DNA from 2 places in the Catenibacterium sp. CAG:290 genome. Region 1 is predicted to be linked to the other one. Evidence: a T-box and tRNA genes for the amino acid it is inferred to sense, from the RefSeq annotation. Region 1 holds a T-box; the other holds one or more tRNA genes.
What was found. The T-box of region 1 lies ahead of lysS (lysine--tRNA ligase). A T-box ahead of a tRNA ligase gene usually reads a tRNA of that ligase, here a tRNA-Lys.
Positions count from the first base shown of each region.

Region 1 (5,658 bases):
AATGCATTGACAATATGACCATATGCAAAGTGTGGTTCTACTTCAATACCATGTTCTTCAGCAAGTTTATTAGCTTCTTCAAAAGTCTTCTGTTCACCAAAGTCAACACCAGTCTTTTCTTTAATTGCTTCAACCATAGAGATTCTCTTGAATCCAGGTGCTAATGAAATAGAATGACCTTTGTATTCTACATCATAAGTACCATTGACAGTCATTGCGGCATTCGCAATGATACCTTCTGTTAAGTCCATCATACCTTCAAGGTCAGAGAATGCTTTATATACTTCGATAGTAGTGAATTCTGGGTTATGAGTTCTGTCCATACCTTCATTTCTGAATAAACGACCGATTTCATAAACGGCATCCATACCACCAACGATTAATCTCTTAAGGTTTAATTCTGTTGCGATTCTTAAGTAGAAATCTTTATCTAATGCATTGAAATGAGTGATGAAAGGCTTAGCTGCAGCACCACCAAGAATAGAGTTCATGATTGGTGTTTCTACTTCAGTATAACCTTTGTCATCTAAATAATGCTGGATTGAACGAACAATCTTAGGTCTCATGAAGGCTACTTTACGTGCTTCATCATTCATGATTAAATCAACATATCTTCTTCTGAAACGTTCTTCAGTATCTGTTAAACCATGGAACTTTTCTGGTAAAGGTCTTAAAGCCTTAGTAAGGTGTGTATACTTTTCTACTCTTACAGTTAATTCACCAGTATGAGTCATGAATACTTCACCATCAATACCGATAATGTCACCTAAATCGCTCTTCTTAACTAATTCATAAACATCTTCACCAACAGTATCTTTCTTGATATATAACTGGATTTTTCCATCTCTATCAAGAAGGTTCATAAAGCATACTTTACCTTTTCTTCTCTTTGCAACAATACGACCTGCAATACTTACAGCTGGTTTGCTTTCTTCTAATTCTTCTGCAGTCTTACCGCTATAGTTCTTTCTAATGTCTGAAGTATAAGCAGTCACATCAAATCTCTGTCCAAATGGATCAATTCCAAGATCTTTAAGTTCCTGTAACTTCTGTCTTCTTACTAATTCCTGATCAGTAAACTTTCTTTCTTCCATGTGTGTTCTCCTTCTTTAGAATATAAAAACTCTCATCCGCTAGGGACGAGAGTTAACCGTGGTACCACCCTTATTCATCTACATAAGTAGACCTCATTAAGCCTTAACGCGGCAACACGTTATTTTATCACGTTAGATCCAAAATACAGCTCCCAGTCTTTATTCATATCAACTTCCCCATTCCTTTACACCAGCCAGGAATTCTCTCTGCGTTCCATTGATATTACTCTTCTGTTCATAGCTTTTACTCAAGTATTATAGACAATAAATAAATATGTTGTCAAGGTCAATTTGTCAGCCTTATTCAATCTAATTTATCTATAGACGTTTTTCAAATCCACCAAGGATTTCTGAATCCTCACTAATAGTCACAAATGCCTGTGGATCAATATCATGTACAATCTTCTTAAATGTTTTCACTTCATATTTATTGATTGCACAATAGAGAATATATTGATCATTTTCTGTATAAGCACCCTTACCCATCCAGTAAGTTACACCTCTACCAGTCTTTTCCATAATCACATTCTTCATATCTTTTTCTTTAGTGAAGATTAATGCGATCACATTGATGTTCTGATAGTGGATATGGTCACTAATAAAATACAATACAAAAATAATAGAATACAGTGTAGTCTGTAAATCAAAGATAAATGCACAGCAAGTTAAAATAACTGCATTCAAACTTATTGATAACTTCCCTACTGAGAATCCTGGTTTAGTCTTAGATAAGCATACACCCGCAATATCAATACCACCTGCACTACCACTACCTTTAAGGGCAAGTCCTACACCAACGCCACACATAATAGCCCCAAAGATACAGTTAGATAACATATCGGGCATGATTGGATGTGTTAAGTTAGGTAAGAAAGATAATGTAATAGTCTGTACAACAACACTCATACCTGTTTTAATACAGAATTCTCTGTTCAAGATTCTATATCCCATAATAAATAATGGAATATTAATCATGAAGTTGATGATCCCTACAATGTTCATTGATTTAGGAATTGGTAGAAGTTTTCTTATAAAAACTTCGATAATCTGTGATGTACCAATTACACCTCCAAAGTTTAAGCCATTAGGTGTTACAAACAACCAGATTCCTAAAGATAATAAAATACTTCCGGCAATGACTTCGCCATACTTTTCTAGATTTTCCCTCATAGCGTCCCTCTTTCTTCTCATATCATAGAACATTTAAACAAATAAAAGAATGCCTTTCAAGCATTCTTAGTAAATTCCATATTCTATAAATAGATTCGCAATAGACTCAATGATATAGAGAACAGGCACCTGTGTTGCTGAACTATAAAAGTCACTATTTTTGGTAGTTGGCATATAGTACGTAAGAGCTAAATCAGACATCTTCGCAGCTGAGGAAGAAGCATTATTTGTGACTACAATGATTTTGATATCATATTTTTTTAAGTCTTTGATACGATCAATGATTTCTCTTGTTTCTCCTGAAACTGTGAAGAAAAGAGCACAGTCATTTTGATCATACATCCCCCTAAAACGGCTACTGAAGTCTCCACTATACATTGTACGTTTTCCCTTACGATTAAATAAAGAAGACGCAAACTTCGCAATCGCATCACTTAGACCAATGCCAGAACAGATCACCTCATGACTGTTCACAATTATTTCAGCAGCTTGATGAATAAGATCATCAAACTCTTTATTGTCTACACGATTAAAATAATCGAGAATATAATTTAAAGCACGTTTATTTTGTATAGGTTTATCTTCCTGATCCAGTTTCATTTCTGCTTTCCATTCTAAGAATCCTTCATAACCAAGTTTCTTAGCTACTCTTGTAATCATAGAAGAAGATACATGAAGATCTGTAGACAAATCTTTAAGTTTCATATGAATCACTTCATGACGATGAGAAATGATGTAGTTGTAAATATCTAATTCCAAATCACTTAATTGATTCATTTGATCTACCGTAACCATAAAATACCTCCAAAAGGTATTTTATCATACTTTATGCAAATCTCTTTTTCATTTTCTTATTCTGTTTCTTATTTTTCTTTTCAATACTCAACAACATATTCTTGTAGTCTTCTGACTTAATGTCTACAACAAGTGTATGTGAGACAATATCATGTAATGATTTCTTAGACTTTAAGACAATTACTAGTATTCCAGATAATATAGTAATAACGAGTCCTACTTTATTCCAGATAGAGGCAATATTGTATCCAGTTAATACATTGACTAACTGATGAAGCATATTACTACATGTATAAATACTTCCTTCTACTAAGAAGATCATAATAACCTGTCTGATGATCAGTTGTTTCACATTCACTTCTTGATAGTTGTCATTCACAATCTTCAATCCTAATAGTTTTTTACCTACAGTCTGTCCTTTCCAGATTATAGGTAATACTACATAGTACACAAATGCAACTGAAAGTGAAAGAACACCCGCAATCACTTGATAATATCCCTTAAATATAGATAACTGCTGAGGAATATAGACAGCATCCTTATGAAGAGACATATATAACAGAATAAGAGGAAGTGATGATAAGACACTTCCTAAATACCAATCAATACCATAAGCGATTATACCTTTGATATAACCTGTTTTATTCACAGGTTCATTTCTTAATTTATTCCACATCTTATCATCTTCCTTTATTAATTTAAGTGCTGATATAAAGCACCGATTAAGTTCGCATCATTACGATATTCACAAACTACGATTTCTGGTGGTAATGTGCTTGCATAACATGAATTATAGATTTCATCAAAGTTCTTTTTGATAAGTTCTAATAGTAATGGCTGTGCACTAATACCTCCACCAATGGCTACTTTTTCACAATCAAAGATCTGATTGATGTTGTAAATCTGTACTGCAGTTTCTAAACAGAACTGATTTAATCCTTTTAAAACAGCTTCATTTCCATTATTTGCCATTTCAAAGATTTCTTCACCAGTATAGTGTTCTTCTGTTTCTAATGCTTCCTGGATATGTAATAATAATCCATTGATTCCATTACTTGCATACCAAGATGTATCACCATCATATGGCTTATGGTAATCAGTGATGATATTAGAAAATTCACCTGCACCAAATCTACATCCACTTAATACCTTATGATCCTTAATTAAAGCACCACCAATAGCTGTGCCAAGAATCACTACAGCGCCGTCCTGAATATCTCGAAGACTACCAAAACCTAGTTCTGCATTAGCGGCACATTTTGCATCATTACCAATTGTGACTCTTACACCACAACGCTCAGATAGTAATTCTGCCATATTTATATCATGATTATAAGCTAAAGCACCACCAGTGTAACAATAACCCTTATTAGGATCAATTCTTCCTGGCATACTCATCGCAATACCAGATACATCAGAATATGTATTATAAAGAGATTGAACGCTATTTACAAATGAATCAAGGCAATCTAAGGGAGTAGGTACCTTACCTCTTTCATATATATTCTTTTCTGCATCCATTACTGCATATTTAATAGCACTGCCACCAACATCTAGAACTAAGTATTTTTTCATAATTTTTCTCCGTTACTTTCTATTACTTTCTTATACCAATCAAAGGAATCCTTCTTGCTTCTTGCAAGTGTTCCATGACCTGCATTATCTTTATCTACATAAATGAAACCATAACGTTTCTTCATTTCACCCGTACCAAAGCTAACACAGTCAATACATCCCCAAACAGTATAACCTAATAAGTCTACACCATCAATATCTACTGCATTTTTCATTTCTTCGATATGCGCTTTAAGGTAATCAATACGGTACTGGTCATGTACTTTTCCATCTATCATCTGGTCCACTGCACCGAAGCCATTTTCTACAATAAATAGAGGAAGGTTATAACGGTCATACATCCAGTTTAAGCTATATCTTAAACCTTTCGCATCAATTGGCCATCCCCACTCAGTCTTTGAAATATATGGGTTATCACATAAATCTGTTTCTTCATTATAGTCAAGGTTGACATCTCCATCACCCTTAACCGCAAATGACATATAATAACTAAATCCAATATAATCTACTGTACCCTGAGGAAGAACAGCTAAGTCTTCTTCAGTAATATCTAGATTGAAGTTCTTTCTTTCAAAGAAAGACTTCATATAACCTGGATAACGTCCTCTTGCATGAACATCCATATACCAGAAACGCTTATGGTTTGCACCTACTGCCTTCAACATATCATCTGGATTACATGAATAAGGATAAATAGGTGTCATCGCAATCATGCATCCGATCATCATAGAAGGATCAATGGCATGTCCTTCTTTAATAGCCATTGCACTTGCAACAAGCTCATAATGTGCTGCCTGATAAACAGTACGTTCTTTGTCTTCACCTTCTTCAAATATAATACCTGAGTTAGTAAATACAGCTACGTCTGCTTCATAGTTCGCCTGGTTGTTGATTTCATTGAAAGTCATCCAGTATTTAACTTTATTGTGGTATCTTTCGAAACATACTTTTGCGAATCTTACAAAGAATGTAATCATCTTTCTGTTTCTCCATCCACCATATTTTTCTACTAAATGATAAGGCA
Region 1 is NZ_FR898860.1:45,019-50,676, reverse strand. It holds gene lysS (lysine--tRNA ligase) at 1-1,094, opposite strand, end outside; T-box leader at 1,133-1,342, opposite strand; gene QVO42_RS08885 (YitT family protein) at 1,413-2,264, opposite strand; gene QVO42_RS08880 (MurR/RpiR family transcriptional regulator) at 2,331-3,059, opposite strand; gene QVO42_RS08875 (RDD family protein) at 3,091-3,735, opposite strand; gene QVO42_RS08870 (ROK family protein) at 3,753-4,634, opposite strand; gene QVO42_RS08865 (6-phospho-beta-glucosidase) at 4,631-5,658, opposite strand, start outside.

Region 2 (5,658 bases), on a different contig from region 1:
AAGTTGCAGTAGATATTCTAGAAAGACTTGAACCAGGAAAATATGAAGAGCTTATTAAAAGGAAAGAAATTAAGTCCGCTTAGGGTGGACTTTTTTCTTTTATCTCGTTATTATTTAAAGCGAGGTGATTAGATGATTTATCTAGACTATGTAGCTACGACACCTCTTGATGAGGAAATACGCTCTACATATACAAAACTTTTAACAACTTATTTTGCGAATTCTGATTCTGCATATGCACCAGGTTATGAAGTAAGCCGTTTAATTGAGCAATCAAGAGCTCATATTGCGAAACTACTTCATGTCTCTCCTGATGAACTGATCTTTACATCATGTGCATCAGAATCCAACAATACAGCAATTAAAGGAACAGCTTTCCAATATATGAATAGAGGAAAGCATATTATTACAACAGCTTTTGAACATTCAAGTGTTGCCAATACATTTAAACAATTAGAGGAAGTGTTTGGCTTTGATGTAGATTATGTGTCTATTGATTCAAAGGGACATCTTGATTTAAAAGAATTAGAATCTTTAATAAGAGAAGATACAATTCTTGTTTCTACAATGTATGTGAATAATGAAGTAGGAACAATTAATCCTATTCATAAAATTGCATCTATTGTACATAAAAAGAATCCTAAGACTAAATATCATGTAGATATGGTACAGGCTTTAGGTAAACTTCCTATTACATTAGATGATATAGATTTAGCTACTTTCTCAGCTCATAAGGTATTTGGCTTAAAGGGAAGTGGATTACTTTATAAGAAGCGTACTGCAAGCATTGTGCCTCTTATTAATGGTGGTCAGCAGGAAAATGGCTTAAGAGGTGGTACAAGTAATGCATGCGTGGATATTGTACTCGCAAAGACAATGCGTAAAGCTATTGAATCACAAAAGAATCATTATGATTATGTAAAGTCACTTAATGACTATCTACGTGTACAATTAAGTGCGATGGACAATGTAGTGATTAACTCACCAGAAGATGCAAGTCCATTTATTTTAAACATTTCATGTCCACACTATAAACCAGAAGTTATTGTGCATGATTTAGAAACAAAAGGAATCTATATTTCTACTAAGAGTGCATGTTCAAGTAAAAAAGTAGAAATCTCTCATACCCTTGCTGCTATGCATTTAAATCCTCTTATTAGTTCAAGTGCATTAAGACTTTCATTCTCACATCTCACTACAAAAGAGGAATTAGATGCATTCCTAGATGCTTTAAAAGATACATTAAATAGAATTAAGAAACAGAGGTAATTAGATGAAACCAGATCATATCCTTGTCCGTTTTGGAGAATTAACTACAAAAGGAAAGAACCGTAAACTATTCATTAGAAAACTATTAAAGAATACAAAAGAAATACTTCATGACTATTCTGCCTTAGAATATGAATTAACATATGACCGTCTTTATATTTATTTAAATGAAGAAAATGCGGAAGAAGTAACAGATAAGTTAAAGACAATCTTTGGTATTCACAACTTCTCATTATGTTATAAGGTGGAACATGACTTAGAAAAAGCAAAAGAAGTTGTTACTTATATTATTGATCATGATGAAGGAAATACATTTAAGATTGATACAAAAAGACATGACAAATCATATCCTAAGACATCTATTGAGATGAATAAAGAAATTGCAGGCTATGTATTCCATCATACAACTAAAGAATTATCTGTTGATGTACATAACCCAGATATCTTAGTGCGTGTAGAATATAGAAAAGATGCGATTTATATTATGGATAATATGATTCCAGGTGCAGGAGGCTATCCAGTAGGTATTGGTGGTAAAGCTTTATTAATGCTTTCTGGTGGTATTGATTCACCTGTGGCAGGTTATCTCACTATGAAGCGTGGTGTAGATATTGAATGTATTCATTATGCTTCTCCACCTTATACAAATGAAATGGCGAGAGAAAAGGTATTAGATCTAGTCAATGTCTTAAAAGACTATACACATGGCTCTATTAAAGTACATATCGTGCCATTTACTGATCTTCAGTTATCTGTATATGATCATTGTGATGAATCTTATGCTATGACAGTGATGCGCCGTATGATGTATAGAATTGCGGAAGGTGTTGCAAAGAAGAATGATTGTTTGGCTATTGTAAATGGTGAAAGTATCGGACAGGTCGCATCTCAGACACTTGAATCTATGAATACAATCAATCAGGTGATTACTACTCCAGTTATTCGTCCAGTTGCATGTATGGATAAATTAGAAATCATTAAGATTGCGGAAAAGATTGGTACATATGATATCTCTATTAGACCATTTGAAGACTGCTGTACAATCTTTACACCACATAACCCAGCTACTAAACCTAAGGCTTATAAAGCAGAAGGCTATGAAGCAGAATGGGACTTTGCATCAGAAGTACAGAAGTGTATTGATCATACAGAAACAATTATCATAAACTCTAAATATAAGAACAATGATGACTTGTTTTAAAAAAAGTAAAAAAAGTTCATAAAGTAGTTGACGAAGTGTTCTTAATCGTGTAATATATAACTCGTCGGTTGAGGACACACCTCTCTCCGTAGCTCAGTTGGTAGAGCATCTGACTCTTAATCAGAGGGTCCACGGTTCGAGCCCGTGCGGGGAGACCATTTAAAATTTAACAGGATAAACCTGATATTCTTGATAGAAATATCAAGAACTATCTCTCCGTAGCTCAGTTGGTAGAGCATCTGACTCTTAATCAGAGGGTCCACGGTTCGAGCCCGTGCGGGGAGACCATTTAAAAACATTGCAGAACTTCGGTTCTGCTTTTTTATTGTATATGATAGCATATTATTTAGGAATTTGCTATAATGGAGGTTAGATTAGGGAAAGGGGTATTATTTATGAGAGAGGATACAGAATTAAAACTAGCAATCATAGAATTGGATGGATGTATATTCCCCCTAAACAGACTCCGCTATAATTTCTATAAGAACTTATGTAAAAAGAAAAATATTACTGTCACTCCTGAAGAGTTCTATCATGCTTTAGGTAATATGTATTCAATGTATGACACTCTTCCACTTGCGACGATGATTAATAGTCAGAAGCTTAATGCAACTGTAGAAAAAGATTTATATAATTATTTGAACATGAAGGGTTTATCACCAAAAGATGGTGTTGTTGAGTTATTTGAATACTTTCGTCAGAATAATATTCCAATTGCAGTTGTTTCTACTCATAAAACTAAAACAGCTATTAATTATCTAGAACTTGGATCTTTATATCGTAAGGTTGATTATGTTATTGGATGTGATACAGATATTAAAGCACTTCCTTCAGAAGAACTGCTTGCTTATATTGATAAAAGATTCCAGGTAACACCTAAAGATACATTAGTCATTACTTCTATGAATAGTATTCTTCATTCAGCTAATAATATTGGAATGAATACTATTTATTTAAATGATTTGGTAGAAGCAGGAGATGATGAAATCAGCTGTTCTTATCAGGTAGCCAATACAATGTATGAAGCATTGAATGATATTCTTTTTGGTCGTTATGAAGATTATAAGATCTTTGAGCCACTTCTTGGTATGGATAAAGAGATGTCTGTTGCTAAATTAAAGGCTTTATTCGCAAACTTGCAGGAAGTCTATAAGGATGACCCTGACTTATTAAAAATCATTAAATCTACTTATATATCTAAACTCTCTGAACTCACTAAAGAACGTCCAAGACGTTTTACCTTCAGTGATGAGGATCTAGCTGAATTAGAGAAGGAAGAAGAACCTGTAGTAGAAGAAAAAAAAGAAGAACCTACCGCATTATCACTGAATGCGCAGGATACGGCTGCATTGAATGATGTCATCGCAAAGGTTATGGAAGCTGAAAACAATGCTCCAGAAGAAAAAGAGGAAGAAAAAGAAGAACCAGTGGTAGAAGAACCAAAAAAGAAGCCTGATCATCATATTATTAATACTTTTATTAATATTAGTTATGTCTTATTATTATCATTGATGATTCTCTTACTTGGTTTAGTAGTTCATATTGCGCTAGGTAATATGATGGATCAGCCTGTTGTGAAGGTATTGCATGCAATTAGTTTAGGCTATATTGATGTTGTTGAATCAATTTTTGAATTCATCTTTAATGGTCTTCATTCTATTACGAATGTTATTCCGGATTACTATACTTATATGAATGATAATACATTGATGACTCTTTCTGCTTTAAAGATGATTCATTGTTATATTATGAATGTAGTGATTGTTTCAATCGTAGAAGTTGTTAAATACTCTATACTAAGTAAAAAGAGCTCATAAGAGCTCTTTTACTATTTAAAATGTTTTCTGTTATAAGCATACATAACTGCAATGACAGTTTTACCATCAATAATACGTCCGTCAAAGATTGCTTTGTAAGCTTCATCGATAGGCATCTTAATGATATTTAAGAATTCATCTGCATCACACTGTAAAGAATCTTCTACTTCTTTAAAGTCTTCTGCTTCATAAATTCTAAGTATTTCACTTGAATAACCAGGCGTAGGAAGCATCTTTAAGATAGGACGCATATTTTTAGCACGTCTGTTTGTTTCTTCCTCAAATTCACGATAACAGGCCTTATCAGGATCTTCTCCTAATTCTAGCTTACCCGCAGGTATTTCTAATGTATCGCATCTATTTGGATAACGGAACTGCTTTACAAGAATAATTTCATCATCCTCTATCGCAAGAATACATACACCACCATGGTGATATACACATTCACGTACAGCAGTATTACCATCTTGTAATAATACATGTTCCTTAGTCACCTTCATGATGGCTCCATCATAAATTGTTGTTGAATCTATTTGTTTTTCCATGATTGTCACCTCGACTTTTATTATACCATAATCTAAGAGGTGTATGCTATAATGAGGGGGTAAAGGAGACGTTATGAAAAAATTAGTAATCGATCAATATGATGATCATCAAAGAATAGATAAATATTTAAAGAAAGTGTTAGTCCAGGCACCTTCTTCACTTATATATAAGATGTTAAGAAAAAAAGATGTTAAAGTAAATGGTAAAAGAGTAAAGGAAAACTATATTCTTCATTCAGGAGATGAGGTGGAACTATTCTTATATGAAGATAAATTCAAGGAATATACAAAGCCTTTAACAATTTATGAGTTACCTATTACTTTTAAAGTTGTTTATGAAGATGCACATATTCTTATTGTAGATAAACCTGCAGGATTGCTTGTTCATGAAGATATCAATGAATCAGTGAATACATTATCTAATCAGGTACTCACTTATTTATATCAGAAGGGTGAATATGATCCGGAAAAGAATATCAGTTTTACACCAGGTCCGGTGCATCGCTTAGATCGTAATACAAGTGGACTCGTAATCTTTGGTAAAGATATGCGTGCACTTCAGGATTTAAATACAATGATGAAAACAAGACAAGGCATTGAAAAGAAGTATCTCACTATTGCGATGGGACATATGAAGGATGCTACATTATCAGGATATGTCAAAAAGAATGAAGATGAAGGAAAGATGTATTTAGTAAAGAAAGATACACCGGGGGCTTTATCTATGAAAACAATAGTGCATGTCTTAAAAAGATGTTCTACATGTTCTTTAGTAGAAGTACAGCTTATTACTGGCCGTACACATCAGATTCGTATTCATTTAAGT
Region 2 is NZ_FR898833.1:9,101-14,758, forward strand. It holds gene QVO42_RS06845 (septation ring formation regulator EzrA) at 1-83, shown strand, start outside; gene QVO42_RS06850 (cysteine desulfurase family protein) at 133-1,269, shown strand; gene thiI (tRNA uracil 4-sulfurtransferase ThiI) at 1,274-2,470, shown strand; tRNA gene QVO42_RS06860 (tRNA-Lys) at 2,553-2,628, shown strand; tRNA gene QVO42_RS06865 (tRNA-Lys) at 2,683-2,758, shown strand; gene QVO42_RS06870 (HAD hydrolase-like protein) at 2,866-4,287, shown strand; gene QVO42_RS06875 (NUDIX hydrolase) at 4,299-4,832, opposite strand; gene QVO42_RS06880 (RluA family pseudouridine synthase) at 4,906-5,658, shown strand, end outside.
Region 2: it has a tRNA-Lys gene. The T-box ahead of lysS (lysine--tRNA ligase) is inferred to sense a tRNA for this amino acid. The anticodon was not compared.